2 linked regions of the Roseivirga sp. BDSF3-8 genome follow. The protein of the gene in region 1 interacts with the protein of each later gene in a pairwise test. Links are inferred from orthologs where the notes say so. Each region holds a gene or a part of one and is shown on either strand. Other genes may lie near its edges. The genes, in order: mrdA and AB9P05_RS08135.

Region 1 (3,330 bases):
ACGCCTCTTTTTACGATATCAAACTCAGGCTCTCCACCGACTTTGGCAACCTGTCATACGTCTACGTGGTGGAGAATAAAATGAAAGAAGAAAGAGACAGTATAGAAAATGTAGCCATTACCCCATGAATGGAGCCCGCCTTATAGGACATCTGCTGGCTTTTGCCGCCTACCTGCTGCTGCAGGTGCTCATATTCAGGAATGTGGTGCTCTTCGACACCGCCTTCTGCTTCATCTATATTGGTGCCCTCCTCATGCTGCCTTTTGACATAGGGCGCCTTCCCGCCATGCTGCTCGGCTTTATCTGCGGCCTGGTCGTAGATATTTTTTACGACAGTTTGGGAATTCATGCCGCCGCCTCTGTGTTCATGATGTATCTGAGGCCTTACTGGATCAATCTGATCACACCACGGGGAGGGTACGAGAACGTGTCAACACCCCGGCTCAAGCTGCTGGGAAGCCAATGGTTTGCAACCTATGCCATTGCCCTTTCATTCGTACACCATCTTATCCTCTTTTACGTGGAAGTAGGGAGTTTTCACTTATTCTTTTTTACGCTTAGCAAAGTAGTGGCAAGTACACTCCTCACCTTTACTATGCTGGTCGTATTTCAGTATTTGTTCTACTCATCACGTAGGTCTGTTATATGAACGAGAACCGTCACATAGTGGTCATGGCAGTATTTCTGCTCATCGGGCTGATTTTCCTGGGAAGGCTCTTTGCCCTTCAGGTACTGAACGATGAGCTAAAGCTAAAAGCCGAGAATAACCTTAAGCTTAAGGTTACCCAGCACCCCTATCGTGGTCTCATCACCGATCGCAACGGTGAACTCATTGCCTACAACACCCCCCTCTATGACCTTTATGCCACACCCATAAAGACCAAGGGGATAGATACCGCCCGCTTCTGCAACCTCCTCGGAATAACCAAAGAAGAGTATGTCAGGCGCATGGAAGACGCCATCGTTTCAAAACGGTACAGGCTTCCTTATCTCTTCGAAAAGCAGATCTCACACGAAAAATTTGCCAGGCTACAGGATGCCCTCGTAGACTTCAATGGCTTTTATATAGAACCACGGACCGCCAGGGCCTATAAGCACCCCGTCATGGCCAATGCACTCGGCTACATTGCCGAGATATCCGGCCCCATGCTCGCAGCCGATTCATCTAAATATTACCGCTCAGGAGACTACCTGGGCCACAGCGGCATAGAGAAGTCCTATGAGCCCTTTCTCAGGGGTAAAAGAGGCGTAAAGTATAAGGTTAAGAATGCACTCGGCCGTGAGGTCGGCAGCCTCGAAGAAGGCCGCTTCGACACCCTCGCCATTCCCGGAGAAAACCTCGTTACCACCATAGACCTCGAGCTGCAGAAATATGGCGAGAAACTTATGGCCGGTAAAGTAGGCAGCATCGTAGCCATCGAGCCTGCCACCGGTGAGATACTCGCTATTATCTCAGCCCCTACCTACGATCCTAACCTGCTCTCAGGTAAAAATTATGGTAAAAACTTCGGAGCCCTGCAGCGCGATACACTCGCGCCCCTGTTTAACAGGGCCCTCATGGCTACCTACCCTCCCGGCTCCATGTTCAAGTGCGTGCAGTCACTTATTGCCCTGCAGGAAGGCGTAATTACCGCTACCGAAAAAATATACTGTGACGGCTCCCTCATAGGTGATCACGCCCCCACAGGCTACTACGATGTGCCAAAGGCCATACAGAACTCCAGTAACAACTACTTTGTAAAAGTATTTCGCCGCGTCCTCAATCAGAACGTCAGTGACAACACCTACAAAGACACAGAAATAGGCCTGGAGAAGTGGCAGGAGTATGTACATAACTTTGGCCTCGGCGTTAAGCCACAGGTAGACATACCAAATGCCAAGTCCGGCTACATACCCGGTCCTTCCTACTATAACAACATCTATGGCGAAGGCCGCTGGAAGTTCTCCAACATTTACTCACTCAGTATAGGCCAGGGAGAGATGCTCATCACCCCCTTGCAAATGGCCAACCTCGCCGCCCTTATCGCAAACAGAGGCTATTACTACAGCCCCCACCTCGTAAAGAGCATTGGCACCACCAATCACGTACTCGATGAGTACAAAGAAAAGAACTATGCCGGTATAGACCCCGAGCATTACGAGATGGTCGTGCAGGGCATGGCACAGGTAATCACCCATGGTACCGGACAGTACAGGGCCAAACTAAAAGATATTGAGGTGTGTGGGAAAACCAGTACCGTACAGAACCCCCATGGCGAAGACCACTCCGGCTTTATGGCATTTGCCCCCCGCAATGACCCCAAAATTGCCATTGCCGTGTACGTCGAAAATGCAGGACAGGGAGCCCGTTCCGCTGCCGCCATTGCATCACTCATGATCGAGAAATACATCAAAGGCGGTACCGACCGGCCTTACATAGAAGATTACGTACTCAAAGGAGATTTTCTTTAATAAAATCAGATACAGACAGACTTGAGGAGAGAGGGTAATATATTTTCTAATGTCGATTGGGTCACCGTCATGATCTATTTCGGCCTCGTCATATTCGGCTGGCTCAATATCTATGCCGTCGAGTATAATGCCGAAGACGTCCATAAGATATTCAGCCTGGAGATGAACTCCGGTAAGCAGCTACTCTTTATGGCCGTAGCCCTTATCGCCGGCATCGCCATATTTATCATTGACTTCAAGTTCTACGATCACTTTGCCTACGGCTTCTATGCCCTTGTTATTCTGCTTTTGGTCGCTGTACTCGGCATAGGACCCGTTATTTCCGGAGCCAAATCCTGGATACGCATTGGCCCCTTCGGCCTCCAGCCCTCAGAGTTTGCTAAGTTTGCCACCGCCCTGGCTGTGGCAAAATTTATTTCACAGCGCTCCATGAAGTTCGATCGCCTCGATAAGGACTTCCTCGTACTCTGCGGTATCATCCTCCTTCCCATGGCCCTTATCGTCATACAGGGAGATGCCGGTACCGCCCTCGTGTTTGGCTCCTTCGTGTTTGTGCTATACCGCGAAGGCCTTACCCCCTGGGTACTTATTGCCGGCTTTATCGGGCTCGCACTCTTTATTCTTACCCTGTGGGTAGGCCCCGAGTACATGTATCTGGCCATAGGCCTCCTCATACTACTCGCTCTTGGCCTCTTTAGTAAGATGAAGTTCTGGCGCATAGTAGGCATACTTGCCGCTGGTATCGTCTTCTTTACAGTAGTTTTTGGCGTAGACTTCTTTGTAAACGATGTCCTGCAGCCCCACCAGAGCGCTCGTATCAATGTCCTGTTCGATCCTGAATCAGACCTCCAGGGAGCAGGCTATAACGTAAACCAGAGT
Region 2 (3,328 bases), 360 kb from region 1 along the record:
CAGCGGCTGCTTACCTCTGCATCAGCAGCAGAGTCAGCCATAGCCAATGCGGGGGCCATACGGTATGTGCCTGACTTCGACCAGGAGCACCTCTTTGTGATGATTGTGGACAGGGGCGTTGCTATTAACAGGATGCTTAGCAAAATGCAATCGTATAACCGAACGACTTTCCCTGATCAGACGTTGAATACTGGAAGTATGACCTATGATAAAGACAGGCAAATGCTCATTGTACGCGGGATTGAGGGACGCCAGAAAGCGGTAAGGTATTACGAAATGTTTAATGGCGAGAGTGCCCCCCTTCGTGAGTTCGGTAGCGATAATTTTGCTAATTTTGTTGTTACCAAAGACAACTTCCAGCTCTTTCAGGAAAATCAGGATCTGGAAAACTACCTAAGATTCTTCTACACCAATTATTAATATGGCTGGTAAAAAGAAAGTTAAAAAGCCTACCGGAAAGTCCAGTAAGTTTCTCCGGTTTTTATGGATAGCCTTTATTATTCTCCTCTTGTTGGCCCCCTTATTGGTCTACACAGTTAAGGTGGATTTTCTGGGGCTATATGGAGGCATGCCAGAGCTGAAGGAGTTAGAAAATCCTCAGCCTGACTTGTCCAGTGAGCTATACTCTGAAGACGGAGTATTATTGGGTAAGTACTATCGTTACAACCGCTCACCCATTGCCTATGAAGACCTCTCAGAGGAAATGATCGAAACTCTTTTGGTGACGGAGGATATTCGTTTCAAAGAGCATTCAGGAATAGATCTCAGAGGCCTCGCACGGGCTGTTTGGGGTAAAGTCACCTTTAGTGGTGGCGGTGGTGGTAGTACTATTACCATGCAATTGGCGGAAAACCTATTCCGCACAAATACAGAAAACCAGGGAGCGCTGTATTTTAACAGAACCATAGGACAGGTAATCACCAAGCTAAAGGAGTGGATACTTGCTGTACAACTGGAGCGTAACTATACCAAAGAGGAGATTCTGGCTATGTACCTTAATACCATCCCCTTTGGTAACAACGCGTACGGAATAAAGGTCGCCGCAGACACCTATTTTGGGAAAGAACCCTGGGAGCTGAATCATAAAGAAAGTGCCGTACTGGTAGCCCTGATAAACAAACCTACCGGTTTCAATCCTATCCGTAACCCCGAAAGAGCTATGGCTAAGCGCCATGAGATTCTTTATAATCTGAACAAGTACGGAAAAATCGATGATGCAGCTTTCGACTCACTGAAAGTCAGTGAATTCGGGCTAAATTTTAAGGCAGATGACCATAATGAAGGGCTCGCAACCTATTTCAGGTCTGTTATACGCAATCAGCTAAGAGACTGGGCTTCTGAAAATGGCTATGACCTTTATAATAGTGGCCTGCGGATTTACACGACGATCAATAGCCGCATGCAGAAACATGCCGAATTGGCTATCGAAGAGCACATGACAAAACTCCAGGAAACCTTCAATGATCATTGGGATGGTCGCAACCCATGGATCGATGAGAAGGGCCGGGAGGTTAAAAGCTATATAGGTACTCTGGCTAAACGTACGGAATACTACCGTAGCCTTGTTGATAAGTATGGAAGTGACAGTGACTCAGTAGAGATCCTGATGAACGAGCCGCGGCCCATGCGTGTATTCTCATGGCAGGGAGAAATAGACACGGTAATGAGTGCCATAGACTCTATAAAATACTTTCAGCACTTTCTTCATGCTGGGTTTATGGCTATGAACCCTGAAAACGGGCACATTAAAGCCTGGGTCGGAGGTATTGATCATCAATACTTTAAGTATGACCATGTTATGCAGGGTAAGCGTCAGCCAGGTTCTACCTTCAAGCCTATTCTGTATGCTACAGCCATTGAGATGGGCTATACACCGTGCTATACGGTCAGGGACGTACCGGTAACTTTTAAAACCTCTGATGAGAACGGTTCCTGGACCCCGGATAACTACAGCGGTAGATTTTCAGGAGAGGAATACACTCTTCGCCAGGGCCTGGCCCGCTCACTGAACAGCATTGCTGCTTTCGTAATGCAGAAAGTAGGCCCGGAATCAGTCGTTAACATGGCTCGCCGGTTGGGCATAGAGAGTTCTCTGGACCCGGTACCTGCTTTGGCACTTGGCTCGAGTGATCTGTCTGTGTTTGAGTTGGCAGGAGCTTATGGTACTTTTGTTAACGAAGGTATCTATACAAAGCCTATGTTCATCACCCGCATTGAGGACAAGAATGGAAACCTGATCCATAGATTTGCTCCTCAGACGGTGGAGGCATTAAATGAGGAAACGGCGTACCTGATGCTTCATATGCTCAGGGGAGGTACCGAGGAAGAAGGGGGTACCTCTCTCGGACTGAGCCGTGAAATTCGCTATGAGAATGAAGTAGGAGCAAAAACAGGTACCACAAATAACTATTCTGATGGGTGGTTCGTAGGGGTAACGAAAGACCTGGTAGCCGTAACCTGGGTTGGTGGCGACGACCGCCGGGTGCGTTTCCGGACCGGTGCCCTAGGTACAGGAGGAAGAATGGCCCTTCCGATTTATGATAAATTTATGCGCACGGTCTATAAAGATGAAAAGCTGGATATTACAAAAGGGGCTTTCAAAAGACCTGACAGGCCACTAAGTGTAGAGCTTAATTGTGACCGCTACCGTGATCGCATGTTTGAGGATATTGATTCTCTGGCCACCGAGGAAAATGAAGAACTTGTGGATGATATCTTCTGATAGAGAACCATTAACAGGTATTTGAGTTAAATCAGAGGCTATCCTTGTCCGGGATAGCCTCTTTATTTTGTGCATGGAAGTTCCTAATTATACCCCGGATCAAGTAAATAATCTGCCAGATGAACCAGGAGTGTACCGGTTTTACAATAAGAACCGCACCCTGATCTATGTTGGCAAGGCAAAGAGCCTGAAAAAAAGGGTCAGCAGCTACTTTGTGAAAAATACGGGTGTGAACCGTAAAACGCTGAGAATGGTGAGCGAGATTCGTTCACTGGAAGTTACGCTGGTAAACTCTGAGTTTGATGCGCTGCTGCTGGAAAACAACCTGATAAAGGAACACCAGCCTAAATACAATATCCTGCTTAAGGATGACAAGACCTACCCTTATATCTGTATATCAAATGAGCGCTTTCCCCGCATTTACGCTACGCGGACGGTTATACCGAGTGAAGGCACTTATTTTGGGCCTTATGCCAGCGTAAAAGCCATGAATAATGTGCTGGACCTCATCAGAAACATTTACACGATCAGAACCTGTAAATACAACCTGTCGGAGGAAAATATCCAGAAGGAAAAATATAAGGTATGCCTGGAATTCCATATCGG

Evidence for each region.
Region 2: the proteins of mrdA (region 1) and AB9P05_RS08135 interact in binary tests that used the Escherichia coli proteins (3 or more experiments, as listed by UniProt). The link is inferred for Roseivirga sp. BDSF3-8 from one-to-one orthologs.

What each region holds. Positions count from the first base shown.
Region 1 is NZ_JBGNFV010000001.1:2,364,836-2,368,165, forward strand. What follows is about bases 49-3,048. They hold mrdA (penicillin-binding protein 2), read left to right. Parts: upstream 49-645; coding sequence 646-2,451; downstream 2,452-3,048. Other genes in these bases: mreC (rod shape-determining protein MreC), read left to right, coding at 49-128; AB9P05_RS09765 (Rod shape-determining protein MreD), read left to right, coding at 125-649; rodA (rod shape-determining protein RodA), read left to right, coding at 2,473-3,048. In the rest of the region: more of mreC, read left to right, coding at 1-48; more of rodA, read left to right, coding at 3,049-3,330. UniProt on the Escherichia coli protein: Catalyzes cross-linking of the peptidoglycan cell wall. Responsible for the determination of the rod shape of the cell. Is probably required for lateral peptidoglycan synthesis and maintenance of the correct diameter during lateral and centripetal growth.
Region 2 is NZ_JBGNFV010000001.1:2,000,542-2,003,869, forward strand. Bases 74-3,071 are described here. They hold AB9P05_RS08135 (penicillin-binding protein 1A), read left to right. Parts: upstream 74-421; coding sequence 422-2,722; downstream 2,723-3,071. Other genes in these bases: AB9P05_RS08130 (tetratricopeptide repeat protein), read left to right, coding at 74-420; uvrC (excinuclease ABC subunit UvrC), read left to right, coding at 2,796-3,071. In the rest of the region: more of AB9P05_RS08130, read left to right, coding at 1-73; more of uvrC, read left to right, coding at 3,072-3,328. UniProt on the Escherichia coli protein: Cell wall formation. Synthesis of cross-linked peptidoglycan from the lipid intermediates.